DNA from 3 places in the Pseudomonas sp. FBCC-B35 genome. Region 2 is predicted to be linked to each of the others. Evidence: predicted binding sites of a transcription regulator. Region 2 holds the regulator's gene; each other region holds the start of a gene.

Region 1 (9,782 bases), 510 kb from region 2:
GACACCGGTAGCGGCCGAGGATACGGAGGAGACCGAGAAAGACAGCGAGTCGCCGCAGGAGGAGCTTCAGGGGGACAAGCCGGTTTGAATGTGGGGGAAGTTTGGGACAGCTGCTTGAGCATGAAATCAGAGACATGCGCTGTTGCTGTTGCTGTTGCTGCTTCTAAGCGCGCGGTAGCCCAGGCGCCGCAGATCGCGACTTCAGGAGGCCGAGCGCAGGGCTTGCGCAGGGAGGTGACAGGCATGGATGCCTGTCAAGCGCTGGGCCCCAGGATGGGGCCTGCAGCGCGGTCCTCCCGGAGCAAGCCCGGAGCGAGGGAACCCCGGAGCGCAGCGCAGGGGCCGTATGATAGGAGCAGGCGGTTTTTGCTTACTTTTTGACAAGACAAAAAGTGAGCCGCCGTAAGGGCGGAAGGGTGACTGCGCGCCACCCTCGCCAATGAATACCTACACTGTTTTAAGCGCCCATACCCACGCTTTAAAACTCAGTGATAGCACCCAAACTGCTGAAAGGCCGCGGGGGCCAAACCGCCAGCTGCAAATCAATAATCGTCCTTATCAAACCGCCGCGCCTCACGCTGCAGCTGATAGACAAAACTCTCCACCTTGCGCTGGGCAGGCCCACTGAGGTTATGAAAACGAACCCCAGCAAACGTGGTATTGATGCGCTCTTCATAATGCAGATGGCGCAGCTCGACCATGGTATCCACCAACCCAAGCGGTGCGCCGGCCTTGAAGCGTTCATAGACCTGACCCAGCTGCAGGCGATCCTCGACATTACCGTCAAAGCGCAGCTTGCACCCGGTAGCTGACACATCCAGCAACTTGCCACGCAAGGCACCATTGCCCTTGAGGTGCGTGCCATCAAGCATGATGTCCACCAGCTGCGACAGCTTCAGCGCGGCACGAAATGCGTTGCGGCGCTGGTGGTAGGTCATCTCCAGTGGCAGGCCGCCGCGATAGCAGCGATGGCCGTCCACTTCGCTGATGCGCAAGCCGTGGGTGCATTCCCAGGCGATGCGCACACCATCATGAAAGCCTTCCACCCGGAAATGCTCGCCGTTTTCGATGAATTTCTCACCGTCGCGGGGGATCAGCTCGTCAAGCGCCAGCACATTGTTTTCCCGATCGACGTCCACCACGTAACTCTGGAAGCGATGGCCTCGGTCATGGAAGGTGATGATCAGGGGGTCGTGACTTTCCTGGAGCTGCCGTAAATTGGCCGCAATTTCCAAGGGTGTGCTCAGCACCTTGGGCGGTTGCGGGGCATCGGATTCATTGAACACGGCTTGACGTTCTCCAGGCAAAAGCGACACAGGCAATTAACAGCATTTTGCCAGTATGTGCCGTGCCTTGATAGGGAAATCACACTTGGCTGAGGGCGCGCGGCTTGGTCAGGGGCGAGGTGCTGCCGCGGCTGTTGTAGAGCGAGGGTGAGTCACCGCCCATGAGAATGCGTACCTGGTTGTTGGTGACCTGTTGCTGAACCTGAATGATACGGCCGTTGGTCAAGTTGACCTGCTGACATTCATCCATCAACTGCGCCAGCGTATCGAGTCGCTCCAGCATCACGTCACCGTGCGGCGATTGCGCCGCCACCGCCTGTACGCCGGCGCGGTCTGCGCTCAGGCCCAGGTCGGTCAGCAACTGGCCACGGCGCTGGCCGTGTTGTTCGAGCAGGATGATCAGTGACTGTTTGCGCGCCAGGATCTGCTCGAGCAACTGCATGTCGCGACCGTGCAGCGCGACGGCCTCGTTCTGCAGCAGCTCGAGCAGCTCCTGCATGGGGGCGATGTCTTGTTCGATCAGTTGCAGCAGCGTGGTGTCATGCATGGCTAACTCCCGGTTTTCAAGCGTCCATTGAAGTCAGCGCACCCGACGGTCAACGCTGTGCTTCGAAATCAAGCAGCTTGCTGGCGACCCGGCCGGCATCAACCTGGTAGCTGCCGTCGGCAATGGCCTGTTTGAGCTGGGCTACCTTGGCGCTGTTGACGACGGGTTCATCGCGCAGCTTGTCGCTGATCTTTTGCAACTGCTGGGCCTCTGGGCTCAGGTGTACGGCTTCTCCGCTTGCACCCGCGCCCTTTACTGTTTCCTGGCTGGCGGCCGGCTTTTCAGTGCTGCCAGGGGCATTGCTGCCGCGTACGCCGCCGGTGACGGCCGGGGAATTATTCAAACGACTGAAGTCGATGACCATGATCAGAAAACCTCTGGGTTTATGGACGCTTGCCTTGTTTTCGGCCAACTCACGATAAACTTTAGGCACAAATGCGTGGCTGTCTTGAGCGACAGCCTGTTACCCGTTTTCTGACACAGTCTAAAAAAAGCCGTTCCCGTGCGCCAGCGGCTTTCGCCCACTGGCTTACATGCTCACCTCGACCTGGCCCGGGCCTGTCACCATGGCCTTGACCACGCGTTTGGAATTGAGGTTGCGCACCCGAATCTGCTCGCTGATGCCGCCTTTGCTCAGCGCCTCGCCAGGCATGCGTACGCTCAACGTGCCGCTGCGGGCAACGATCACCACATGATCGCCTTTGCGCACCACCTCCGCCTGCTCCAGGTGCTGAGGCGTCAGCACCTGATCCATCACCGTCGGGCGCAGCATCTTCATGCCGACCGCCTGGCCCATATCGGTCAGAAACCCTTGGCCCAGCGTGCCGACGTCCCGTTCGCGCAGGGCCACATCACCTTCGCTCACCACGTTGTCCCGTCGCAGCGGGCGGGTGACCACGACCACCTCGCGGAACAAGCGAACAGTGGCGGGCACGAACACGGTCCAAGGCGCCGCGCCGTCGCAGCGCACACGCACCGTCACCCGCCCCAGCGGCACGCTCGGGCTTTCCAACGAGGCGTCGAGCGCCTGGCTGCACAGGGGCATGCGCAACCGTGGGTCCAACGGGTTGACCTGGATCTCGTAGCGGCCGGCCGTTTGGGTCGTGGCGAGATAATCTTCGACGGTGAACTCAAGAAACCCCTGGGTGACACCGATAAGCTGTTCAGGCATGGTGAACGCGTCCGCCCAGGTGCGAACCGGTACCAGCAGGCACAGTGCGGCCAGCAAGCCAGCCAGCAGGCGCGTCAATCGTCGGGAAACTGTCGTTTTCATGTACATGGCGCTCAAAAAAGCAAAGCCCGTGCCGACTTCTTGAGTGAGTGGCAACGAATGGCTGACAGGTAAGGAGTTCGGCATGGCGGGGGTTATGGATTCGGTCAACCAGCGCACACAGCTGGTAGGGCAGAATCGCCTGGAACTGCTGCTGTTCCGCCTCAACGGCGAACAGCTTTATGGCATCAACGTTTTCAAGGTCAGGGAAGTGCTGCAATGCCCTGCGCTGACCATTCTGCCCAAGGCGCACCCGGTAGTGCGCGGCGTCGCCAACATTCGCGGCGCGACGATCCCGATCCTTGACCTGTCGATGGCCACCGGCCTGCGCCCGTTGCAGGAGGACACGCGCAGCAGTTTCGTGATCATTACCGAGTACAACACCAAGACCCAGGGCTTCCTGGTGCACTCGGTCGAGCGCATCGTCAACATGAACTGGGAAGAAATCCATCCGCCACCCAAGGGGACCGGCCGCGATCACTACCTGACGGCAGTCACTCGGGTGGACAACCGCATGGTCGAGATCATCGACGTGGAGAAGGTGCTGGCCGAGGTCGCGCCGTCTTCGGAGTCGGTGTCGGCGGGTGTGGTGGACGCCGAGGTGCAGGACAAGGCCGTGATGCTGCGGGTGTTGACCGTCGACGATTCGTCGGTGGCACGCAAGCAGGTCAGCCGCTGCCTGCAGACCGTCGGCGTCGAGGTGGTGGCGCTCAATGACGGTCGCCAGGCCTTGAACTACCTGCGCCAGTTGGTGGACGAAGGCAAGAAGCCCGAAGAAGAGTTTCTGATGATGATTTCCGACATTGAGATGCCGGAAATGGACGGCTATACCCTGACAGCGGAAATTCGCAGCGACCCGCGCATGCAAAAGCTGCACATCTGCCTGCATACTTCCCTGTCCGGGGTGTTCAACCAGGCGATGGTCAAGAAAGTGGGCGCCGATGACTTCCTGGCCAAGTTCCGGCCGGATGATCTGGCCCAGCGCGTGGTTGACCGGATCAAGGCAGCGCATTGAAAGGCGCCGGGGTTCGCCCCGGCCACAGTGATTGAAAAGAGGCGGCAGCAGTGTCTACGGGTAATTTGGATTTCGAACAGTTCCGGGTATTTCTGGAAAAAGCCTGTGGCATCTTGCTGGGCGAGAATAAGCAGTACCTGGTGTCCAGCCGCCTCAACAAGTTGATGGAGCAGCAGGGCATCAAGAGCCTGGGCGAGCTGGTGCAGCGCATTCAGGCGCAGCCGCGTGGCGGCCTGCGCGAGCAGGTGGTCGACGCCATGACCACCAACGAAACCCTGTGGTTTCGCGATACCTACCCGTTCGAGGTGCTCAAGAACAAGGTCATCCCCGAGTTCATCCGCAACAACCCCGGCCAGCGCCTGCGCATGTGGTCGGCGGCGTGCTCGTCGGGCCAGGAGCCGTACTCCATCTCCATGGCCATCGACGAGTTCGAACGCAGCAACCTGGGCCAGCTGAAAATGGGCGCGCAGATCGTTGCGACCGACCTGTCGGGCACCATGCTCAACAACTGCAAGACTGGCGAATACGACAGCCTGGCGATAGCCCGCGGCTTGTCGGCCGAGCGCCTGCAGCGCTACTTCGACCCCAAGGGGCCGGGGCGCTGGGCCATCAAGCCGGCGATTCGCAACCGGGTGGAGTTCCGCTCGTTCAACCTGCTCGACAGCTATGCGAGCCTGGGCAAATTCGACATCGTGTTCTGCCGCAACGTGTTGATCTACTTCTCGGCCCAGGTCAAGAAAGACATCCTGCTGCGCATCCACAGCACGCTCAAGCCGGGCGGGTATCTGTTCCTGGGCGCATCCGAAGCCCTCAACGGCCTGCCGGATCATTACCAGATGGTGCAATGCAGCCCGGGGATCATCTACCAGGCCAAGTAGGCCTGAGTCGTATATGGCGCTGACAAGACGTCTTGTCAGCGGCCTTCACTGAGTCGGCCCTGCCGCTGACGTCAAATTTTTGTTTTGCCGCTCAAGTGCGCTTCTTTTTGCCGCTTGTGGCCATTCGGCCACGTGCGGTTTGCCGCTTTTCTGGCATCGCGCCCCTGCGAGCAGGGCTGCAAGGCCTTGAATCCGGGCTTTGCAGATGTTGGCACAAGCCTTGCTAAAACCTTCGGCAACGACACTCTGGTCAACCGCTGAAGGTTTCCCCGACATGAGCATCAGCTTCGACAAGGCGCTTGGTATCCATGAAAAGGCCCTGGGCTTTCGTGCGCAACGCGCCGAAGTGCTGGCCAACAACATCGCCAACGCCGACACCCCCAACTACAAGGCCCGTGACCTGGACTTCGCCTCTGTGCTGGCCGCCGAAAGCGACAAGCAGCAGAACGGCGGCCGCTTCGGTCTGGAGCGCACCAACAGCCGGCACATCGAGGCCGACGGCGTGGCGCTGAGCGACGAAGCCCTCAAGTACCGCACGCCGATGCAGCCCTCGATCGACCAGAACACCGTGGACGCGCAGATCGAGCAGTCCAACTACACCGAAAATGCCATCGGCTTCCAGGCCAGCTTCACGTTGCTCAACAGTAAATTCAAAGGGCTGGTGTCAGCCCTGCGGGGAGAATGACCATGTCCCTTTCCAGTGTCTTCAACATTGCCGGTTCCGGCATGAGCGCGCAGAACACGCGCCTGAACACCGTCGCCTCCAACATCGCCAACGCCGAGACGGTCTCGTCGAGCATCGACCAGACCTACCGCGCTCGCCACCCTGTGTTCGCCACCACGTTCCAGAACACCCAGGCCGGCACCAGCCAGTCGCTGTTCGAGGACCAGGGCGAGGCAGGGCAGGGCGTGCAGGTAACCGGCATCGTCGAGGACCAGAGCAACCTGGAGGCCCGCTACGAGCCCAGCCACCCGGCGGCTAACAAGGACGGCTACGTGTATTACCCCAACGTCAACGTGGTCGAGGAAATGGCTGACATGATCTCGGCCAGCCGCGCGTTCCAGACCAATGCCGAGTTGATGAACACGGCCAAGAGCATGATGCAGAAGGTACTGACCCTGGGTCAGTGATAGGACGCCGACATGACCACCACCAATGCCACAGGCGACGTCGGTAGTAGCTACCTGAACTCGCTGCAACGCAAAGAAAGCAAGAACGACGATAAGACCGGCGCCGCCGGCAGTGCGCTGGGCAAAGATGCCTTCCTGCAGCTGCTGGTCACCCAGATGAAGAACCAGAACCCCCTCGACCCGCAGCAGAACGGCGAGTTCGTGGCGCAGTTGGCGCAGTTCAGCAGCTTGGAAGGTATCCAGACCCTGAACAGCTCGGTCAATTACATCGCCGGTGCGTTTCAGTCTTCCCAGGCCTTGCAGGCATCGTCGCTGGTCGGGCGCAACGTGATCGTGCAGACCGACAAGGCCATGGTCGACACCAGCAAGGACATGAAGGGCTCGGTGAACCTGACCGGCTCGAGTACCGCCACCTCGGTGGGGGTGTACGACAAGGACGGCAAGCTGGTGCGCACCCTCGATCTGGGTTCCCAGGCTGGCGGCAAGGTGGACTTCACCTGGGATGGCAAGGATGACGCCGGTGAGGCCCTGCCGGCCGGCACCTACAGCTTCAAGGCCACCGCCTCGATCAACGGCACGGCCACGGCCATGACCACCAACCTGCCGGCCACCGTCACCAGCGTGACCATGGGCACCAACGGCGGCGAAATGTCGCTGAACCTGGCAGGGCTGGGCAGCGTTCCACTTTCCACCATTCAAAGCATCGGCATCTAGGGCCTAGGGCACATCTTCAGGAGTTAGCGTATGTCTTACAACATTGGCTTAAGTGGCCTCAATGCAGCCAACAAGGCCCTGAACGTAACCGGCAACAACATTGCCAACGTCGCCACCACCGGCTTCAAGGCCTCGCGCGCCGAATTCGCCGACCAGTACTCAAGCTCCATTCGCGGCACCAGCGCCGGCCGCACCACCATTGGTACCGGTGTAAGAACCGCCGCCATTTCCCAGCAGTTCAGCTCCGGTAACATCAACGGCACCGGCCAGGCACTGGACATGGCCATCGACGGCAACGGCTTCTTCGCGCTCAACGACAACGGCTCGAAGATCTATACTCGGGCCGGGGCCTTCTACAGTGACAAGCAGGGCTTCGTCGTCAATGCCGGCGGCGCCAACCTGCAAGGTTATGGCGTCGATGAGAATGGCCAGGTGGTCCAGGGGGTATTGACCAACCTTCAGATCGACACGGCCAATCTCACCCCCAAGGCCACGTCCAAGATCGACCAGACGGTCAACCTCAAGTCCAGCGATGGCGCGCCTACGGTCACCCCGTTCGACCCAGCCGACGTCAAGAGCTACAACTTCACGTTCTCAAGCGACGTGTACGACAGCCAGGGCAATGCGCACCAGTTGAACCAGTACTTCATCAAGGATGACACGTCCAATTCCTGGAAGATGTACAGCACCATCGACGGTCGCAACCCACAGGACCCGACCTCCACGCAGCCGCTGATCAATGACCTGCCGTTCAAGTCCGACGGCACGCTCAACGCCGATGCCCTCACGGCCGGGCCGGTAGCCGGTGGCCTGTCCATCAATGCCAACAAGACCTTCAACCTGGACAACTGGATCCCCGCGCAGAAGAACGCTGCCGGCCAGTGGTCGGCCAACGGCGCCAACGCCAACCCCGGCGGCGTCAGCCTCGACATGCTGGGCATGACCCAGTACAACGCTGCTTCTGCCGTGACCGCCAAGGATCAGGACGGGTTCGCTACCGGTGAACTGACCGGTCTTTCGGTCGACAAGGGCGGCTTCCTGTTCGCCAACTTCACCAATGGCCAGAACAAGGTCATCGGCCAGGTCGCCATCGCCAGCTTCTCCAACATGCAAGGCCTGACGCCGATTGGCGGGACCAACTGGCAGGAGTCGTTTTCGTCGGGTGTCCCGGTGATCGGCGCGCCGGACACCGGCACCCTGGGCCAGATTGCAGGTTCCTCGCTGGAAGATTCCAACGTCGACCTGACCGGCGAGCTGGTGAATCTGATCAAGGCGCAGAGTAACTACCAGGCCAACGCCAAGACCATTTCCACCGAAAGCACCATCATGCAGACCATCATTCAGATGAGCTGAGGACGTGCTCAGGCGTGATACGTGGGGTTCAAGGGCAAGGTCGGTGAAGCATGCCGGTTTGTTGTCCTTGCTCCTGGTGATAGGGGGCGGCAGTGCCCAATGGGCAGAGGCCGCCCCGAGGCCTTTCTTCCTGTGGCAAAGCCTGGTCACCGGGCGATACATCTGCGTCCAAGGCAACCCGGGTTCAGGCTGGACCCGGTTTGCCGGCCCCTATAAAAACGGCGCCTGCCGCGATCACTGATCCAGGCGTGCTGATCCGATGCCAACAAACTGACACCGACGCTAAAGCCGTCGCGCTGAAGTGCCTGATTCACCGGGGTGCAAAGCTGGTTCGATTATTGCTTGACCCTGCCTGATGACAGCGCGGTACTGGCGCGCGGAGGAGATGCTGTGGACAAATTGCTTTACGTGGCCATGACCGGCGCCAGCCAGAACGCGCTGGCCCAGAAGGCCCACGCCAACAATCTGGCGAACGTTTCCACCAACGGCTTCCAGCGTGACCTGGAGCAGGCCCGCTCGATGCCGGTCTTTGGCGACAGCTTCCCGGCGCGGGCCTTTGCCCTGACCGAGCGCCCGGCCACCGACTTCAGCGAAGGGCCGATGATCGAAACCGGTCGCGACTTGGACGTGGCGGTGAGCGGGCATGGCTTTATCGCCGTGCAGGCGCCTGACGGCAGCGAAGCCTACGTGCGCACCGGCAGCCTGAACATCGACGCCCTGGGCGTGTTGCGTGCCGGTAACGGCATGCCGGTGATCGGCAACGGCGGCCCGATTGCCATTCCACCTGAACAGAAGGTGGAAGTGGGTGCCGACGGCACCATCAGCATTCGTTCCATGGGCGAAGACCCACGGGTGATGGCCGAGGTCGACCGCATCAAGCTGGTCAACCCGGACACCAAGGGCCTGAACAAGGGCGCAGACGGCCTGATCCACACGGCCAGCGGCCAGCCGGCCGATGCCGACGTCAATGTTCGCGTGGTGTCGGGCTTTCTTGAAGGCAGCAACGTCAACGCAGTCGAGGAGATGACTTCGGTGCTGGCGTTGTCCCGCCAGTTCGAGCTGCACGTGAAGATGATGAGCGCGGCCAAGGAAGGCGATGAAGCCATGGCGCGGGTTTTGCAAATCGGCTAATGACATTTGAACGGGTGCCGTAAAACAGGCGCGCGAGGAGAACTTACATGCTTCCAGCTCTATGGGTCGCCAAAACCGGCCTGTCCGCCCAGGACACCAACCTGACGGTGATTTCCAACAACCTGGCCAACGTGTCGACCACCGGCTTCAAACGTGATCGCGCCGAGTTCCAGGACTTGCTGTACCAGATCCGTCGCCAGCCAGGCGCCCAGTCCACCCAGGACAGCCAGCTGCCCTCGGGCTTGCAGGTGGGTACTGGCGTGCGCATCGTCGGCACCCAGAAAAGCTTCGTGGCTGGCAGCCTGCAGACCACCGAGAACCCGCTGGACATGGCGGTCAATGGTCGCGGTTTCTTCCAGATACTGCAGCCAGATGGCACGGTTTCGTACACCCGTGACGGCACCTTCCACCTCAACTCCGATGGCCAGATCGTCACCGCCAACGGCTACGCTCTGGA
Region 2 (9,782 bases):
TCGTGGTGGTCGGCATGGGCAAGTCCGGGCATATCGGCAACAAGATCGCCGCCACCCTGGCCAGTACCGGCACACCGGCCTTCTTCGTGCACCCGGCCGAAGCCAGCCATGGCGACATGGGCATGATCACCCGCGACGACGTGATTCTCGCGCTGTCGAACTCTGGCAGTACTGCCGAAATCATCACCCTCTTGCCACTGATCAAGCGCCTGGGCATCAAGCTGGTGAGCCTGACCGGCAACCCGGCCTCGTCCCTGGCCCAGGCCGCCGACGTCAATCTCGACGCCAGCGTCGCCCAGGAAGCCTGCCCGTTGAACCTGGCGCCCACATCCTCCACCACCGCCTCCCTGGTGCTGGGGGATGCCCTTGCCATCGCCCTGCTCGAAGCACGCGGGTTCACCGCCGAGGATTTTGCCTTCTCCCACCCCGGCGGTGCGCTGGGGCGCAGGTTGCTGCTCAAGGTCGAGAACGTGATGCACGCCGGCGACGACCTGCCCAAGGTGACGCGCGGCACACTGCTCAAGGACGCCCTGCTTGAAATGTCCCGCAAAGGCCTGGGCATGACCGTGATCATCGAAGACGATGGCACGCTGGCCGGCGTCTTCACCGACGGCGACCTGCGCCGCAGCCTGGACCGCAACATCGATGTGCGCACCGCCTTGATCGAGGAGGTGATGACGGTACACGGCAAGACCGCCCGGGCCGAAATGCTGGCCGCTGAAGCGTTGAAAATCATGGAAGACAACAAGATTGGCGCACTGGTGGTGGTGGACGCCCACGACCGCCCCACCGGCGCCCTGAACATGCACGATCTGCTGCGCGCTGGCGTACTGTGAGGAGCTCCACGATGAATCAGGATCTGATGCAACGCGCCAAGGCCATCAAGCTGGCGGTCTTCGACGTCGATGGTGTACTCACCGACGGGCGTCTCTATTTTCTTGAAGACGGCAGCGAGTTCAAGACCTTCAATACCCTCGACGGGCACGGCATCAAGATGCTGATGGCGTCTGGCGTTACGACCGCGATCATCAGCGGGCGCAAGACACCGGTCGTCGAGCGCAGGGCGAAGAACCTCGGTATCGCGCATCTGTATCAGGGGCGCGAAGACAAACTCGTGGTGCTCGACGGCCTGCTCGCCGAGCTGGGCCTGAGCTATGATCAGGTGGCTTACCTTGGCGATGACCTGCCGGACTTGCCGGTCATTCGGCGCGTAGCTCTGGGCATGGCCGTCGCCAACGCGGCGCCGTTCGTGCGCGAGCACGCTCACGGCGTGACCCAGGCCCGCGGCGGCGAAGGCGCCGCACGTGAATTCTGCGAACTCATCATGCAGGCCCAGGGCACCCTGGATGCTGCCAACGCCAACTACCTGTAAGGTTGCCCATGTTCAGCAAGAAAGCCAGAAACATCGTGCTGCTCGGGGCCATTGCGGCCCTGCTGGTGGCCGTCGGCTACTGGAACGTCAGCCCGGAGAGCTTCCTGGAGAAGCCAGTCGCCCAGGTCGACGAGAGCGCCATCGACTACTACGCCATCAACGCCCACAGCGTCCAGTTCCTGCCCGACGGCAGGCTCCAGTACGAAATGACCGCCGACAAAGTCGAACATCTCAAGGCCAGCGAGGTCACGATGTTGACCACGCCGGACTTGCACCTGTACCGCGGCACGGCGTTTCCGTGGCATGTACAAAGCACCCGCGCCGAGGTCAACCCCGACGGCAGCGAGGTCGAGTTGATCGACAATGTGCGGGTTGCCCGCACTGACGAACAGAAGCGTGAGACCATCATCACCAGCTCGCGCATGACCGTGTTCCCGCAGAAGCAATATGCGCAGACCGAGCAAGCCGTTAGAATCGACGGCGCCGGTGGAACGACCACGGGCAAAGGAATGAAAGCGTACCTGAAAGAAGGCAGGATGGACCTGCTCTCTAACGTAAGAGGACAGTATGAGGCTCGTTAAAACCCTCCCCCTTTTGCTCAGCCTGAGCGCAGCACTGGGAAGCGCGAGCGCCCTCGCCCTGCCGAACGACCGTGACCAGCCGATTCGCATCCAGGCCGACAATGCGCACCTGGACGACAAGAAAGGCGTGGCCACCTATACCGGTGACGTGATCATCACCCAGGGCTCTATGATGATCAAAGGCAACACCGTAACCATCACTCGCACGAACGGTGGCGACATCGACGTGGTGACCTCGGTGGGCAACCTGGCCTATTTCGAGCAGCAACAAAGCGCGTCCAAGGCGGACAAGATGAAAGGCTGGGGCGTTACCATCCAGTACCAGGCTCAGAAAGACCTGGTGGTGCTCACCGACCGAGCCAAGGTGGAAAACGAAGGCAACACCACCGAAGGCGAGAAAATCGTCTACAACACCCAGACACAAGTGGCCACTGCCGGTCGGGGTGGCAACGTAACCACGCCACGTCAGCGTATCGACATGGTGATCCAGCCCAAGAAGAAGGCCGAGTAAATGGCAACCCTCAAAGCCCAGCACCTGGCCAAGAGCTACAAGGGCCGCCAGGTCGTGCGAGACGTCAGCCTGTCGATCGACAGCGGTCAGATCGTCGGCCTGCTCGGCCCCAATGGCGCCGGCAAGACTACGTGCTTCTACATGATCGTTGGCCTGGTTCAGGCCGATCAGGGGCGCGTGCTGATCGACAGCCTCGATGTCAGCCACCAGCCCATGCACGGTCGCGCCCGGGCCGGTATCGGCTATCTACCGCAGGAAGCGTCGATCTTCCGCAAGTTGTCGGTGGCCGACAACATCAAGGCGATCCTGGAAACCCGCAAGGATCTTGATCGCGAGGGCCAGCGCCAGGAGCTCGAAAGCCTGCTTCAGGAATTCCACATCAGCCACATTCGCGACAACCTGGGCATGAGCCTGTCCGGCGGCGAGCGGCGGCGTGTCGAGATTGCCCGGGCATTGGCAACCTCTCCAAAATTCATCTTGCTCGACGAGCCCTTCGCAGGCGTGGACCCCATTTCGGTCGGTGATATCAAGCAGATCATTCATCACCTCAAAGCCAAGGGCATCGGTGTGCTGATCACGGACCACAACGTGCGTGAAACGCTGGATATCTGTGAAACGGCCTACATCGTCAACGACGGCCGCCTGATCGCCGAGGGCGATGCCCAGACCATCCTGGCCAATGACCTGGTGAAAGAAGTTTACCTGGGGCACGAGTTCAGGCTTTGATCACGACGCGCGCCTTGGGCACGAACAAAGACGCCCCCAAGTCGGGCCAAGTTGTTACAGTGCTCTAGGCAAACGCTACAATTTAAGGCATAAATCTTGCTTGAAATGGCGCCCCGGCGCCCTCGTGTAGTGGAAGGCGCATGTGCGCCGGCGAACAAGGTACAAAGCATCTGCCATGAAACCATCGCTCGTCCTAAAAATGGGCCAGCAACTGACGATGACACCGCAGTTGCAACAGGCCATCCGCCTGCTCCAGCTTTCCACCCTGGACCTTCAGCAGGAAATCCAGGAAGCCCTGGAGTCCAATCCGATGCTCGAGCGCCAGGAAGACGGCGACGACTTCGATAACACCGACCCCATGGCGGACAACGCCGAGAACAAACCGACCAGCGACGTCCAGGACAACAGCTTCCAGGAAACCACTGCCAGCGCCGAAAACCTCGAAGACGGCGAGTGGAACGAACGCATCCCCAACGAGCTTCCTGTCGACACCGCCTGGGAAGATATCTACCAGACCAGTGCCAGCAGCCTGCCAAGCAATGACGACGACGAGTGGGATTTCACCACCCGCACTTCGGCTGGCGAGAGCCTGCAAAGCCATCTGCTGTGGCAGTTGAACCTGGCGCCGATGTCCGACACCGACCGGCTCATTGCAGTCACCTTGATCGACAGCATCAACAATCAGGGCTATCTGGAAGACAGTCTGGAAGAGATTTGTGCAGGGTTCGACCCTGAGCTCGACATCGAGCTGGATGAAGTCGAGGCAGTGCTGCATCGTATCCAGCAATTCGAACCTGCTGGTGTCGGCGCCCGCACGCTGGGCGAATGCCTGTTGCTGCAACTGCGCCAGCTGCCGGCCAGCACCCCGTGGATGACCGAGGCCATGCGCCTGGTCAGCGACTTCATCGACCTGCTGGGAAGCCGCGACTACAGCCAGCTCATGCGCCGCATGAAACTCAAGGAAGATGAGCTGCGCCAGGTCATCGAACTGGTGCAGAGCCTCAACCCTCGCCCAGGGTCGCAGATCGAGTCCAGTGAGCCCGAGTACGTGGTGCCGGATGTGATCGTGCGCAAGGACAGCGAGCGGTGGCTGGTGGAACTGAACCAGGAGGCGGTGCCACGCCTGCGCGTTAACGCGCAATACGCCGGGTTCGTACGCCGCGCCGACACCAGTGCCGACAACACCTTCATGCGCAACCAGTTGCAGGAAGCCCGCTGGTTCATCAAGAGCCTGCAAAGCCGCAACGAGACCTTGATGAAGGTGGCTACGCAGATCGTTGAGCACCAGCGCGGCTTCCTGGACCACGGCGACGAGGCGATGAAGCCGCTGGTGCTGCACGACATCGCAGAAGCTGTGGGCATGCACGAGTCGACCATTTCCCGGGTCACCACCCAGAAGTACATGCACACCCCCCGCGGCATCTACGAGCTGAAATACTTTTTCTCGAGCCACGTCAGCACCTCCGAAGGCGGGGAATGCTCGTCCACGGCGATCCGCGCGATCATCAAGAAACTGGTTGCGGCGGAAAATCAGAAAAAGCCATTGAGTGACAGCAGGATCGCTGGTTTACTGGAGGCACAAGGCATCCAGGTCGCCCGTCGCACTGTCGCCAAGTACCGCGAGTCCCTGGGTATCGCACCCTCGAGCGAGCGCAAGCGATTGATGTAGCCCCTGAGATGTGCCACCGCGTTTGTGTGGCAGGTGCAACACCTGCCTCTTTGATGCACGGGCAACAAAAGGAGAAGCTGTATGCAAGTCAATATCAGTGGACAGCATGTAGAAGTCACCCAACCCTTGCGTGATTACGTGCTCGAAAAGCTCGCCCGCGTGGAGAGTCACTTCGACAAGATCACTAACGTGCAGGTCATCATGAAAGTCGAGAAGCTGCAGCAGAAGGTCGAAGCGACCTTGCAGATTCCTGGCGGTGAAGTGGTAGCCAACGCCGAACACGAAGACATGTATGCAGCCATCGACGCCTTGGCCGACAAGCTCGACCGCCAACTGAAAAAACACAAGGAAAAACAGCAAAGCCTGCTGCAAGGTGCAGCAGCCCGCTGATCCCCCTCATCCATGATCCGACTTGAAACCATCCTGACCCCCGGCCGTTCCCTCGTGAACGTGCCGGGCGGCAGCAAGAAGCGCGCCCTGGAAAAGGTCGCCACCCTGATTGCCGATCAAGTACCTGAACTTGAGATGCAAGACGTCTTCGAAAAACTGGTGGCCCGCGAAAAGCTGGGCTCCACTGGTTTCGGCAATGGCATCGCCATCCCCCATTGCCGCCTCGAAGGGTGCTCCTCACCGGTCAGCGCCCTTCTGCACCTTGACGCCCCCATCGATTATGACGCGATCGATGGCGCGCCCGTGGACCTGCTTTTCGTTCTGCTGGTTCCGGTTGCGGCCACCGATGCTCATCTGGAACTGCTGCGCCAGATAGCCAGCATGCTCGATCGCAAGGACGTTCGTGATCGCCTGCGTGCAGCCCAGAGCAGCGAGGCCTTGTTCCAGGTCGTCCTGGACGTACAGAACGAGCATTGAACATGCGCTTGATCATCGTCAGTGGCCGGTCCGGCTCCGGTAAGAGCACGGCCCTCGATGTCCTCGAAGACAACGGTTTCTACTGCATCGACAATTTGCCCGCCGGGCTGCTGCCGCAGTTGGCGGAAAGCGCGCTGCTCAACACCGAATTGCCGCAGCCCAAGGTTGCCGTATCGATTGACGCACGCAACCTGCCAAGCCACTTGTCGCGCTTTCCCGAACTGCTCGAACAAGCGCGTGCTCGTCACATCCAGTGCGACGTGCTGTACCTCGATGCCGACGAAGACACGCTGCTCAAGCGTTTTTCCGAAACCCGCCGACGCCACCCGTTGACCAATGCCGATCGCTCACTGGCCGAGGCGATTCGCGTCGAACGGGATTTGCTGGGGCCGATAGCTGACCTGGCCGATCTCAAGATCGACACCACCCGCCTGAATCTCTATCAGCTGCGTGACTCGATCAAGCTGCGCTTGTTGGACAAGCCAGAACCGGGTACGGCTTTTCTGGTGGAGTCATTCGGCTTCAAGCGGGGCATGCCGGTCGATGCCGATCTGGTGTTCGACGTGCGCTGCCTGCCCAACCCTTACTGGAAGCCAGAACTGCGCGAGCATTCCGGCCTTGAACAACCCGTCATCGACTACCTCGCGGCTCAGCCGGACGTCGAAGAGATGTTCACCGATATTTCCAGCTACCTGCTCAAGTGGCTGCCACGGTTCGCCGCCAGCAACCGTGCCTATGTCACCATCGCCATCGGATGCACTGGCGGCCATCATCGCTCGGTGTACCTCACCGAACGGCTGGGCCAGTTGCTCCAGCAATCTTTGAAAAACGTCCAGGTTCGCCACCGCGACCTCTAGCCCAAGGATCCGCCAGCTCATGCCCGCCCGCGAAATCACCATCATCAACAAACTGGGTCTGCATGCCCGGGCGGCAGCCAAATTCGTCGGGGTTGCCGGTCGCTTTCCCTGCCAGGTCAAGGTAGGTCGTGCCCCGGACAAGCTGGTCGATGGCAAGAGCATCATGGGGGTCATGATGCTGGCGGCGGGCAAAGGCACTCAGGTCTACCTGCACACCGAAGGCGAGCAGGACAGTGAAGCCATGCAGGCACTGGTCGAGTTGATCAACAACTATTTCGACGAGGGGGAGTAAGCCCTCGGCACGACCAGCAGGCGTTTCACATCGGCCGTCGCCAAGCGTGACGCCCTCCTCCTCACGCCCGCAGTCTGGCGGGCGCTTCAGGACATCGCGGTATCCATCACCATCATCAGGCAGAAACCGATGCACAGCCCCAGGCTGGCCAGGCGGTGATTACCGTGGCTGCGTGATTCGGGGATGATTTCCTGGGTCACGACCAGCAGCATCGCCCCTGCAGCGCAGGCGAGGCCCAGGGGCAACAGCAGTTGCGCCACATTCACCAGCCAGGCGCAGATAACGGCTGCCACGGGCTCCACCAGACCGGAGACGGCGCCGATGAGAAAGGCCTTGAAGCGCGACATGCCAGCCCCGGCGAGCACCAGCGCAATGACCAGCCCCTCCGGTACATCCTGCAAGGCGATGCCCATTGCCAGGCTGTCGGCAGCTGCCATGCCCCCGCCTGCAGACACGCCTATGGCCATGCCCTCTGGAATGTTGTGGGCGATGATGGCGAACACGAACAGCCATACGCGCGAAGCGATGACCGGCTCGTCAGGGGTCAGCCCTGAGGACGAGCCTGGCGAGAGTTTCAGGTCCACCAGGTAAAGGCACAACGCGCCTGCCAGCAGGCCCGCGCTGATGAGGCCGCCGGCTCCCCATGCACCAAAACCAATGGCCTGAGCGGCCTCCAACCCAGGCACTATCAGCGAGAAGGCCGTGGCCGCCAACATGACGCCAGCACCAAAGCCCAACAGTGTATCGGCCAATGCCACGGGCATGGTGCGGATAACCAGTACCGGCACCGCACCCAGGGCCGTCCCCAACGCGCACAGCGCGCCGCCCTCAAGTGCGCGCAACATACGTGGGTCCAGGTCGAGCCAGGCAAATGCGCGCGCCACCAGCAGCGCGGTACCCGCCAGCAGCAACAGGGTTCCAAGCGCCAGCCTGAACAGGCGCACGCTGCTGACGGACATGACTTCGGCGCGCATACCTGCCTGGCTCATTTCATGGCATCGAGGTAGCGGCGATTCACTTGCGCCCAGTCGATGACGTTGTAGAAGGCCCCGATGTACTCAGGCCGACGGTTCTGATACTTCAGGTAGTACGCGTGCTCCCAGACGTCCAGGCCGAGGATCGGTGTGTGGCCATGCATCAACGGGCTGTCCTGGTTGCCACTGCTCTCGACCACGAGGGTCCGCTGCGGGGTAACGCTCAGCCAGGCCCAACCACTGCCGAAGCGGGTGAGCGCAGCCTTGGTGAAGGCTTCCTTGAATGCCTCGAAGCCACCCAATTGTGTGTCGATGGCACGGGCAACTTCGCCCTGGGGCTCGCCTCCACCACGGGGGGACATCACCGTCCAGAACAGGCTGTGGTTGGCATGCCCGCCGCCATGGTTGGTCACGGCGCCTCGCAGGTTTTCAGGTAACTGCTCGACCTGTGCCACCAGCTTTTCCACCGGCCAGTCGGCCCATTCACTGTTCTCGACCGCTGCGTTGAGGCCATTGACGTACGTCTGGTGATGCTTGGTGTGATGGATCTCCATGGTCTGCGTGTCGATGTGCGGTTCCAGCGCATCGTAGGCGTAGGGCAGTGCAGGCAATGCATGAGGCATGTCAATGGACTCCGTGGGCAGGTTGAAGTGAACAGGCGCTGTGTCGGTTGAGCAGGTGCTCGGTGCGCGGGTACTGGCCGTGTTCGGCGATGAAACTCAACAACTCGGTGTAGGTACGGGCGCTGTGGCGCAGTGAGGCATCACGCAGCGCCCGTGGCAGGCACACGTCCTGACTGGCCTGCAACAGCCGTTGGTGCACGGCGCACAGGTAATCGGCGCTTTCATGGGGCTGCTGCAGACGCAGGTGCAGGTCGGCCAGGTTGTGATGCGCGATCACCAATGAGGCCACGGCTTGATCGGCATCCTCCCAGCGCGTGAACAGCACTTGGGCCAATGCCAGGGCCTGGAGGTAATGTTCGCGAGCATCCACCAGCTCACCTTGCGAGAACAGCTGATTGGCGACTTGCGTGATGCGTTTCCAGTGCTGCATGACGAGCCTCCAGGGCCATTGCGCTGTTCAGATACCACCAGCGGTCAGCTTTTCCGGATTCAGCAAGGCCTGCAACCGATCACGGGAAAGGTCGGTGTGCTCCAGCGCCACATCGATGATGGGCCGCCCTTGCGCATAAGCGGCCTTGGCGATCTCCGCTGCCTTGAGGTAACCAATGATCGGGTTCAGTGCCGTGACCAGGATCGGGTTACGCGCCAACGCCTCGTTGAGTTTGTTTTCATTGACCTTGAATGTGGCAATGGCTTTGTCTGCCAGTAACCGGCTGACATTGGCCATCAGCTCGATGCTTTCGAGCAGGTTACGGGCGATGACCGGCAACATGACATTGAGCTCGAAGTTGCCGGACTGCCCCGCTACCGCGATCGTTGCGTCATTGCCGATGACCTGAGCGGCGACCATGGCGGTGGCTTCAGGAATCACCGGATTGACCTTTCCAGGCATGATCGACGAGCCAGGTTGCAAGCCCTGCAGCTCGATTTCACCCAAGCCCGCCAAGGGCCCCGAGTTCATCCAGCGCAGGTCGTTGGCGATCTTCATCAACGCCACCGCCGTGGTCTTGAGCTGGCCAGACAGTGCAACGGCAGTGTCCTGGGAGCCGATCAGGGCAAACAGATTCTGAGCAGGGCGAAACGCTACGCCCGTCAACGCGCTGAGGTGACGGGCGAAGCCGGCTGCGAAATCAGGATGGGCGTTGATCCCGGTGCCCACGGCCGTGCCGCCCTGGGCCAGGGCCTGCAGGCTAGGCAAGGTGGCCTCTATGTGCGCCTTGGCACCTGCGACCTGCGCCGCCCAGCCATCAAGTACTTGGCTCATGCGTACAGGCATGGCATCCATCAAGTGCGTACGGCCTGTCTTGATA
Region 3 (9,782 bases), 1.3 Mb from region 2:
CTGCCATACGCCACCACTGCTGCGGCTTGTGCCACAGGTCTTCCACCCGCTGCTGAGCGTCCCAGTAGGCATCGAAATCGGCACAGACCATGAAGCGGTCGTAGCCAATCAGGCCATCGATCAGACCGGTGTAACGCGAAGGGTCGTCCGAGGAAAACACACCACTGCGGATGGCCTGCAACACGTCGTTCAAGCGCCCGGAGGCCGCGATGGCAGCCGAGGCGCCGAAATCGCCGGCGCGCTTGCGCGCTTCCACTTGCTGCGCCGTCAAGCCGAAGATGAACATGTTGTCGGGGCCGACCTGCTCGCTCATCTCCACGTTCGCGCCATCGAGGGTGCCGATGGTCAGGGCGCCATTGAGGCCGAACTTCATGTTGCTGGTACCCGAGGCCTCGTAGCCGGCCGTGGATATCTGCTCGGAAAGGTCCGCCGCCGGGATGATGCTTTCGGCCAGGCTTACGTTGTAATTGGGCAGGAACACGACCTTGAGCAGGCCGCGCACGGTGGGATCGTTGTTGACCACCCGGGCGATGTCGTTGGTCAGCTTGATGATGAGTTTGGCCTGATGGTAGCTGGCCGCTGCCTTGCCCGCGAAGATCTTGACCCGGGGTACCCAGTGCGTACCCGGGTCGTGGCGAATAGCCTGGTACAACGCTACGGTGTGCAGCAGGTTGAGCAGTTGCCGCTTGTACTCGTGGATGCGCTTGACCTGCACGTCGAACATCGCTTCCGGGTTCACCGTAACGCCCACGCGATCTTGGATGATGCTCGCCAATGCACGCTTGCTGTGCAGCCGCTGCGCTGCGAACTGCTTGCAGAAACTGGCTTTGTCGGCGAACGGAACCAGCCCGGTCAGCAGGCGCTCAGGGTCGTCCAGCAGCTCGGGGCCCAACGCCTCCACCAGCATGCCGGTCAGTTGGGGGTTGGACTGATAGAGCCAGCGGCGGAAGGTGATGCCGTTGGTCTTGTTGTTGATCCGCTGGGGGTACAGCTTGTGCAGCTCGGAAAAGACCGTGCTCTTCATCAACTGGCTGTGCAGCGCCGATACGCCATTGACGCTGTGCGAGCCAAGGAACGCCAGGTTGCCCATGCGCACCCGCCGGCCGTTGTCTTCTTCGATCAAGGACACGGCACGCAGCAGGTCGAAATCATGCATGCCTTTGGCACGCAACGAATCGATATGGTAGGCGTTGATCAGGTAGATGATCTGCATGTGCCTGGGCAGCATGCGCTCCATCAGGGCCACCGGCCAGGTTTCCAGGGCCTCGGGCAGCAAGGTGTGGTTGGTGTAGGCCAAGGTGCCCACGGTCACTTCCCAGGCGGTGTCCCAGGGGATTTGATGTTCGTCGACCAGCAACCGCATCAGCTCGGCCACGGCGATGGAGGGGTGGGTATCGTTGAGCTGGATAGCCGCCGCGTCGGGCAGGTTGAGCAAGCTGTCATGCATGTTCAGGTGCCGACGCAGCAGGTCTTGCAGCGATGCCGACACGAAGAAGTACTCCTGGCGCAGGCGCAGCTCCTGGCCAGCCTCGGTACTGTCGGCCGGGTACAGTACGCGGGAGATGCTTTCGGCGCGCGCCACCTCGGCAACGGCGCCCAGGTGGTCCCCTGCGTTGAAGCGCTCCAGGTGCAGTTCCTCCAGCGCCCGTGCACGCCACAGGCGCAAGGTATTGACGCTGGAGCCTCTCCAGCCAACGACCGGCGTGTCGTACGCCACCGCCCGGACGGTTTCGCTGGGAGACCACACCTGGCGCTGGTTGCCATGCGTGTCGCTGACCGTTTCGACGCTGCCACCAAAACTGATGGGGTAGATGACTTCGGCCCGCTCGAATTCCCATGGGTTGCCGAAATCCAGCCAGTTTTCCGTCTGTTCCTGCTGCCAACCGTCCACCATGGCCTGCCGGAACAGACCGTGCTCGTAGCGGATACCGTAACCATGCGCGGCAATGCCCAGCGTTGACATGCTTTCCATGAAGCACGCTGCCAACCGGCCCAAACCGCCGTTGCCCAGCGCCGCGTCGGGCTCAAGCAAGCGAATGCGCTCCAGGTCCACGTCCAGGCCATCCAGCGCGTCGCGCGCGATGTCCAGCAAGCCCAGGTTGCTCAGGCTGTCATACAGCAGCCGACCGATCAGGAACTCCAGGGAGAGGTAATACACCCGCTTCTGACTGCGTCGGTAGGATTGCCGGGTATGGTCCATCCAGTGATCGACCATATGGTCGCGCGCAGCCAGGGCGATGGCTTCGAACCAGTCATGGTCGAAAGCATGCTCCGGGTCCTTGCCGACGGCATAGGTAAGTTTATCCAGCACTGCAGCGCGAAAATCCGCGACTTCAGCGTCACGCGCTTTGGGTTCCTGGGACATGCGTCATCCTCGGGGCAAATGGACAAGAGCAGAAAGCAAATGTTGAGCCTAGACGCTTCGACCGGCCGCAATCACCAGTGTTCGAGTATTTGCGTGGCCGCATGCAACCGATCATAAAATTGTTCATAAATTGAGCAATTCCGGTATCATCGCGCGCCCTATACCGTGATCCGCCTCATAAAACGATGAAAACGACCCTGATCGCCGCTGCCGAAGTCGACCGCCTGGAGACTTGGCAGCGCTATGCCAGCCACATGTGCGGCGGCTGCCATTCAACTTGCTGTACCTTGCCGGTGGAGGTCAAGATCAAGGACCTGATCCGCATCGGCGTGGTGGATGAATTCGAAAAAGACGAGCCGCCTAAAAACGTGGCCAAGCGTTTGCAGAAAGAAGGCATCATCGAGCGCTTCAACCAGAAGTCGGGCATCTTCACCCTGACGCGCATGAGCAACGACGATTGCATGTACCTGGATCGTAAGAGCCGCCTGTGCACCATTTATGACAAGCGCCCCGACACCTGCCGCAACCATCCGAAGGTCGGGCCACGGCCGGGGTATTGTGCGTACAAGCCGAAGGTGGTTGGGCGCTAAGACCCAATAGGGGTCGATAACCTGTCGGTATTTGCATACCGCTGGAGCCTAGCTGGCCACCGACAGGACAACGAGTCGCCAGACAAACAAAAACGCCCCCGGCCTTTCGGCCGGGGGCGTTTTCATTCAGCCTGAGCTAACTCAGTTCTTGGCTTTCTTGGCAGCGCGGGTACGCTCGCCTTCGTCCAGGATCTTTTTGCGCAGACGGATCGACTTCGGCGTGACTTCGCACAGCTCGTCGTCCTGGATGAATTCCAGGGCCTGTTCCAGGGTGTGACGCACTGGCGGTACCAGGGCGATGACTTCGTCTTTGCCCGAAGCACGCATGTTGTCGAGCTTCTTGCCTTTGGTCGGGTTCACACCCAGGTCGTTGTCGCGGCTGTTCAGGCCGATGATCTGACCACCGTAGATTTCCTGACCGTGCTCGACGAACAGCTTGCCGCGCGCTTGCAGGGTTTCCAGGGAGTAGGTCAGGGCCTTGCCGGTTTCGACCGACACCAGTACACCGTTCAGACGGCCGGACATCTGGCCCGACTTCATGGTGTCGTAGCGATCGAAGATCGAGGTCAGGATGCCTGCACCGTTGGTCAGGGTCAGGAACTGGTTACGGAAGCCGATCAGGCCACGGGCCGGGATGTTGTACTCAAGGCGCACACGGCCCTTGCCATCCGGAACCATGTTGGTCAGGTCGCCCTTACGCAGGCCCATCTCTTCCATGACCTTGCCCTGGGATTCTTCAGGGATGTCGATGGTGACGTTTTCGAACGGCTCTTGCTTGACGCCGTCGACTTCACGAATGATCACTTCCGGACGGCCCACGGCCATCTCGAAGCCTTCGCGACGCATGGTTTCGATCAGCACCGACAGGTGCAGCTCGCCACGGCCCGATACCTTGAACTTGTCAGGAGAATCGGTTTCCTGAACGCGCAGGGCTACGTTGTACAGCAGTTCCTTGTCCAGACGGTCCTTGATGTTCCGGCTGGTGACGAACTTGCCTTCCTTGCCGCAGAACGGCGAGTCGTTGACCTGGAAGGTCATGGACACGGTTGGCTCGTCAACGGTCAGTGGCTTCATCGCTTCGACGGCGGTTGGGTCGCACAGGGTGTCGGAGATGAACAGCTCGTCGAAACCGCTGATGCAGACGATGTCGCCAGCCTGGGCTTCTTCAACGTCGACGCGGTGCAGACCGTGGTGGCCCATCAGCTTGAGGATACGGCCGTTACGCTTCTTGCCATTGGTGTCGATGGCGACAACCGGGGTGTTCGGCTTGACGCGACCACGGGCGATGCGGCCAACGCCGATCACACCCAGGAAGCTGTTGTAGTCCAGTGCCGAGATTTGCATCTGGAACGGGCCGTCACGGTCAACCGAAGGCGCAGGTACGTTGTCGATGATCGACTGGTACAGCGGGGTCATGTCTTCGGCCATGTCGGTGTGGTCCAGGCCGGCAATGCCGTTCAGGGCCGAGGCGTAGACGACTTTGAAGTCCAGCTGCTCATCGGTGGCGCCCAGGTTGTCGAACAGATCGAAGATCTGGTCCAGAACCCAGTCAGGACGCGCGCCCGGGCGGTCGACCTTGTTGATGACCACGATTGGCTTGAGGCCAGCTTCGAAGGCCTTCTTGGTCACGAAGCGGGTCTGTGGCATCGGGCCGTCCTGGGCATCGACCAGCAGCAGCACGGAGTCGACCATCGACATCACACGCTCAACCTCGCCACCGAAGTCGGCGTGGCCGGGGGTGTCGACGATGTTGATGTGGTAGCCGTTCCAGTTGATGGCGGTGTTCTTCGCCAGAATGGTGATGCCGCGCTCTTTTTCCTGGTCGTTGGAGTCCATCACGCGCTCGTCGTTGAGCTCGTTACGCTCGAGCGTGCCCGACTGGCGCAGGAGTTTGTCTACCAGGGTGGTTTTGCCATGGTCAACGTGGGCGATGATGGCGATGTTACGCAGATTTTCGATCACAACTGTATCTCGATCAGAGGATTCGGTTGCCGCCAGTGTAGGCGGCGAATAAGTACGTTTGAGGCTCAGCGGGCCCGCAGGTCGGGAGGGCGATGGCGGATGCTGCCGCCATACAGCCCTGGCGTCTTATGCCGGACGATAAACACGCACATTGGCATGTCCCTCACTGAGCAGGTGGTGTGCGTGCAGACGGCTCATCACACCTTTGTCGCAATACAGCAAGTACTGGCGCGTGGGGTCCAGGTGCTTGAACTTGCTGTTGATGGCATAGAACGGAAGCGCCTGGACTTCGATACCGTCGATCGCCAGAGGCTCGTCCTCCTGGGCGTCGGGGTGGCGGATATCGATGACGATCTGGCCCGGCAATGCCTCGGCCACTTCTTCGATCTCGATGTCCTTGCCCAGCTCATCGATCACATGGTCGATGGAGATGAACTTGGCGCGCTCGATGGCGCGCTCGAGTACCTGCATCTCGAACTGCTTTTCTTCGTGCTCCATGCGGTGACGCTTGGCATGGGTAGTCGGGTTCACCGAAATCACGCCGCAGTATTCGGGCATGTGCTTGGCGAAATCGGCGGTACCGATGGCGTTGGCCTGGTCGATGATGTCCTGCTTGTGGGTCGCCAGCAGAGGGCGCAGCACCAGCTTGTCGGTGGCCGAGTCGATGATCGACAGGTTCGGCAGGGTCTGGCTGGATACCTGGGATATGGCTTCGCCAGTCACCAGCGCGTCGATCTCAAGGCGCTCGGCCATTCGCGCCGCGGCACGGAGCATCATGCGCTTGAGGGTGACGCCCATGTAGCTGTTGTCGACCTTGTTGAGGATCTCGCCGACCACTTCCTCGAAGGGTACGCTGATGAACAGCACGCGCTGGCTGCTGCCGTACTTCTTCCAAAGGAAGTGTGCCACTTCCATCACGCCCAGTTCGTGGGCACGTCCGCCGAGGTTGAAGAAGCAGAAGTGCGTCATCAGGCCGCGACGCATCATCTGGTAGGCGGCCACGGTAGAGTCGAACCCGCCGGACATCAGGACCAGGGTCTGCTCCAGGGCGCCCAGCGGGTAGCCGCCAATCCCTTGGTGCTGGTTGTGGATCACGAACAGGCGCTGGTTGCGGATTTCGATGCGTACCAGCACTTCCGGGTTCTTCAACGTGATGCCGGCCGCACCGCACTGCTGGCGCAGCTGGCTGCCCACGTAGCGGTCGACGTCCATCGACGTGAAGTCGTGGTGCCCACCGCGCTTGCAACGCACCGCAAAGTGCTTGCCGGCCAGCAGGTGGCCGAAGTGCTGCTTGCACTTGGCGACGATGTCGTCGAAGTCGCCCAGGGGGTACTCCTCGACCTGCAGGAAGTGGGTAATACCCGGTGTACAGGTCAGGCGCTCGACGATCTCGCGCTGAACCTTCTCGTCCTCGATGCGGGTGATTACCTCGAGGTTGTCCCAGACACCATCGACCACGAGCTCAGGATCCAGATCCTTGAGCACGTTGCGGATGTTCTTGGCGAGCTGACGGATGAAGCGCTTGCGCACCGGCCGGCTCTTGATGGTGATCTCTGGGAAGACTTTGACGATAAGTTTCATTGGTTTACAGCGCGCGCAGGGCCTGCCGAAAATGAGGGGCGCGAATTATATCGGAAATTGCTCAGGATTTGACCAACTTTTGAGCAGAAGCTTGCAGAAAAATGCAGGAAGCCAACTTGAGACACCGCACGTCGGGGCTTGAAGGCGGTATCTGTGATCTTGAGCAGACGGCCCATTGCATCCAGTCGGCCTAATACGTCGAGTACGATCCCATTCAACGCCATTCGACCCAATGCACCTTATTGGTGCGACAATTAAAAAAATCGCATCGTAAGGGTGCACATTTCTCCCTGCAGCCCCAGCCAGATGCCCACAAACGCCCCCTTCTGTCCCGACCTCGCCATTTTCGGGCACTGGCATGCAATTTGCTCCCTTGTGAGGCAGGTAAGCTTGGCCGACTATCCGCGCCCGGCAACACCCTTTTTCCAGGGCGGCGGCCAACCGTGCCCTAGACCATCCGGAGGACAACATGTCGAAGTCGGTTCAGCTCATCAAAGATCATGACGTCAAGTGGATTGATCTGCGTTTCACGGACACCAAAGGTACTCAGCACCACGTGACCATGCCGGCGCGTGATGCGTTGGACGAAGACTTCTTCGAAGTCGGCAAGATGTTCGACGGCTCCTCCATCGCTGGCTGGAAAGGCATCGAAGCCTCCGACATGATCCTGATGCCGGTAGACGAGACTGCCGTTCTGGACCCGTTCACCGAAGAGCCGACGCTGATCATTACCTGTGACATCGTCGACCCGTCGAGCATGCAGGGCTACGACCGTGACCCACGTGCGATCGCCAAGCGCGCCGAGGAATACCTCAAGAGCACTGGCATCGGTGACACCGTGTTCGCCGGCCCGGAGCCTGAGTTCTTCATCTTCGACGAAGTGAAGTTCCAGTCGGACATCTCCGGCTCGATGTTCAAGATCTTCTCCGAGCAAGGCTCGTGGATGACCGGTGCCGATATCGAAGGCGGCAACAAAGGCCACCGCCCAGGCGTCAAAGGTGGCTACTTCCCAGTACCGCCATTCGACCACGACCACGAAATCCGTACTGCCATGTGCAACGCACTGGAAGAGATGGGCCAGCTGGTCGAAGTGCACCACCATGAAGTGGCCACTGCCGGCCAGAACGAAATCGGCGTCAAGTTCAACACCCTGGTGAAGAAGGCCGACGAAGTCCAGGCCCTCAAGTACGTCGTGCACAACGTTGCCGACGCCTACGGCCGCACCGCTACCTTCATGCCGAAGCCGCTGTACGGCGACAACGGCTCGGGTATGCACGTGCACATGTCGATCTGGAAAGACGGCAAGAACACCTTCGCAGGTGAAGGCTATGCCGGCCTGTCCGACACCGCCCTGTACTTCATCGGCGGCATCATCAAGCACGGCAAGGCCCTGAACGGCTTCACCAACCCGTCGACCAACTCGTACAAGCGTCTGGTCCCAGGTTTCGAGGCACCCGTGATGCTGGCCTACTCGGCACGCAACCGTTCGGCTTCGATCCGTATCCCTTATGTCGGCAGCCCGAAAGCCCGCCGTATCGAGGCGCGCTTCCCAGACCCATCGGCTAACCCGTACCTGGCCTTCGCGGCCTTGCTGATGGCTGGCCTGGACGGTATCCAGAACAAGATCCACCCAGGCGATGCAGCCGACAAAAACCTGTATGACCTGCCGCCTGAAGAGGCCAAGGACATCCCACAGGTGTGCGGCAGCCTGAAGGAAGCCCTGGAAGAGCTGGACAAGGGCCGTGCGTTCCTGACCAAGGGCGGCGTGTTCTCCGATGATTTCATCGACGCGTTCATCGAGCTCAAGAGCGAAGAAGAAATCAAGGTCCGTACCTTCGTCCATCCGCTGGAATACGAGCTGTACTACAGCTGCTGATCTGATCGGCGCCTGGCGCCGATGACTGGATCGAAACGGCCTCCCTTGGGAGGCCGTTTGCGTTTTGGACTTCAGGCATTTCGGAAGTTACCTACCTCGGTGAGTTGCCCATCCCTCTCAGAATCAGACCTCCATCCCTAGGAGGCACCCTGTATGCGCAATCGACTGCTTTGTCTGTTTACAGCGTTCAGCTTGACTGGCTGCACTGCTGCTGCACCGCAACACCCTGCTCTTGAGCCGTTGTTAGCTACCATTGAGCAGCGCCTGGCCATTGCGCAGGCCGTTGCCTTGCACAAGTGGGACAAAGGGCAACCCGTGCAAGCCACTGAACGCGAGCAAGAGGTCCTGATGCGCGTGCAGGTGGCTGCACCTGTGTTTGGCCTGGCCCCGCACGATACCAAAGCCTTTTTTGCCGACCAGATGGAAGCCAACAAGCTTGTGCAGTACACCCTGCTGCACCAATGGCGCTTGGCAGGACAAGCGCCGCACCACCTGCGGGAGGACCTGCAAACGGTCATTCGCCCGCAGCTGGACAGGCTCGAAAATCAATTGCTTGAACAGCTTGCGGCATTCAGGCGTCAGGACGGGCGGGCCTGTGCGCAGCGCGTGGCTAGCGCTATTGCAAGCCGGCCAAATGCACCGCTGATGAAGCAGGGCATGATCAGGGCAACTGGCCAGCTTTGCGATCCCTCGTAAAAGCCCTATGCTCCAAAATGGTGCAGCAATTTCCTGGTTGCACCGTTATTTATTCCAAAATGAAGCACCTGAAACGTTAATGCAGCGTCTTCTGGTGCGAATCTGGGCGAAAAGTTACAGGATCCTGTCGAATCTGCCTCTTTTCGGCGCCTTGGTTTGTTTCTTGCATTTCCAGACCAACAGCAACCACTGGATGTGTCGCGCACAGCGCGGCTCCTTTGCCAGCAAGCACCGAAAGAGGTCGACGCCGCACCATGACCATCAGTGATGCACAACACCGTCTGCTTCTGGACAACCTGACCACGGCCACGCTGCTGCTCAACGCCGAGCTGCGGCTGGAATACATGAACCCGGCCGCCGAAATGCTGCTGGCCGTCAGTGGCCAGCGCAGCCACGGGCAGTTCATCAGCGAGCTGTTCACCGAGTCCACCGAAGCGTTGAGCTCGCTGCGCCAGGCCGTGGAGCAGGCACACCCCTTTACCAAGCGTGAAGCCCAGTTGACCTCGCTGACGGGGCAGACCATCACGGTGGACTATGCCGTTACACCGATCCTGCACCTGAGCCAGACCCTGCTGCTGCTGGAGGTCCACCCACGCGATCGCCTCCTGCGCATCACCAAGGAAGAAGCCCAGCTAAGCAAGCAGGAGACCACCAAGATGCTGGTGCGCGGCTTGGCCCATGAGATCAAGAACCCCTTGGGCGGCATCCGCGG

The links. The regulator sigma-54, encoded in region 2, starts transcription at its own class of promoters, with help from an activator protein. The targets are predictions, from matches to a motif close to ANTGGCATNNANNTTGCTNT.
Region 1: the regulator sigma-54 is predicted to act here: its motif matches at 5,204-5,223, upstream of flgB (flagellar basal body rod protein FlgB).
Region 3: the regulator sigma-54 is predicted to act here: its motif matches at 6,851-6,870, upstream of glnA (type I glutamate--ammonia ligase).

What each region holds. Positions count from the first base shown of each region.
Region 1 is NZ_CP101439.1:3,302,683-3,312,464, reverse strand. Features, by position in the region: gene NMB38_RS14965 (MFS transporter) at 1-88, shown strand, start outside; gene NMB38_RS14960 (flagellar brake protein) at 543-1,286, opposite strand; gene NMB38_RS14955 (flagella synthesis protein FlgN) at 1,366-1,833, opposite strand; gene flgM (flagellar biosynthesis anti-sigma factor FlgM) at 1,883-2,197, opposite strand; gene flgA (flagellar basal body P-ring formation chaperone FlgA) at 2,363-3,112, opposite strand; gene NMB38_RS14940 (chemotaxis protein CheV) at 3,189-4,118, shown strand; gene cheR (protein-glutamate O-methyltransferase CheR) at 4,169-4,996, shown strand; gene flgB (flagellar basal body rod protein FlgB) at 5,271-5,681, shown strand; gene flgC (flagellar basal body rod protein FlgC) at 5,684-6,127, shown strand; gene flgD (flagellar hook assembly protein FlgD) at 6,140-6,841, shown strand; gene flgE (flagellar hook protein FlgE) at 6,872-8,194, shown strand; gene NMB38_RS14910 (flagellar basal body rod protein FlgF) at 8,585-9,325, shown strand; gene flgG (flagellar basal-body rod protein FlgG) at 9,373-9,782, shown strand, end outside.
Region 2 is NZ_CP101439.1:3,815,129-3,824,910, forward strand. Features, by position in the region: gene NMB38_RS17360 (KpsF/GutQ family sugar-phosphate isomerase) at 1-836, shown strand, start outside; gene NMB38_RS17365 (KdsC family phosphatase) at 848-1,372, shown strand; gene lptC (LPS export ABC transporter periplasmic protein LptC) at 1,381-1,953, shown strand; gene lptA (lipopolysaccharide transport periplasmic protein LptA) at 1,940-2,464, shown strand; gene lptB (LPS export ABC transporter ATP-binding protein) at 2,465-3,190, shown strand; gene NMB38_RS17385 (RNA polymerase factor sigma-54) at 3,366-4,859, shown strand; gene hpf (ribosome hibernation-promoting factor, HPF/YfiA family) at 4,941-5,249, shown strand; gene ptsN (PTS IIA-like nitrogen regulatory protein PtsN) at 5,262-5,726, shown strand; gene rapZ (RNase adapter RapZ) at 5,729-6,583, shown strand; gene NMB38_RS17405 (HPr family phosphocarrier protein) at 6,603-6,875, shown strand; gene NMB38_RS17410 (ZIP family metal transporter) at 6,962-7,849, opposite strand; gene NMB38_RS17415 (superoxide dismutase) at 7,861-8,472, opposite strand; gene NMB38_RS17420 (DUF2753 family protein) at 8,474-8,902, opposite strand; gene NMB38_RS17425 (class II fumarate hydratase) at 8,930-9,782, opposite strand, start outside.
Region 3 is NZ_CP101439.1:326,512-336,293, reverse strand. Features, by position in the region: gene NMB38_RS01425 (glycogen/starch/alpha-glucan phosphorylase) at 1-2,365, opposite strand, end outside; gene NMB38_RS01420 (YkgJ family cysteine cluster protein) at 2,551-2,955, shown strand; gene typA (translational GTPase TypA) at 3,097-4,917, opposite strand; gene thiI (tRNA uracil 4-sulfurtransferase ThiI) at 5,044-6,498, opposite strand; gene glnA (type I glutamate--ammonia ligase) at 6,968-8,374, shown strand; gene NMB38_RS01400 (chorismate mutase) at 8,528-9,070, shown strand; gene glnL (nitrogen regulation protein NR(II)) at 9,325-9,782, shown strand, end outside.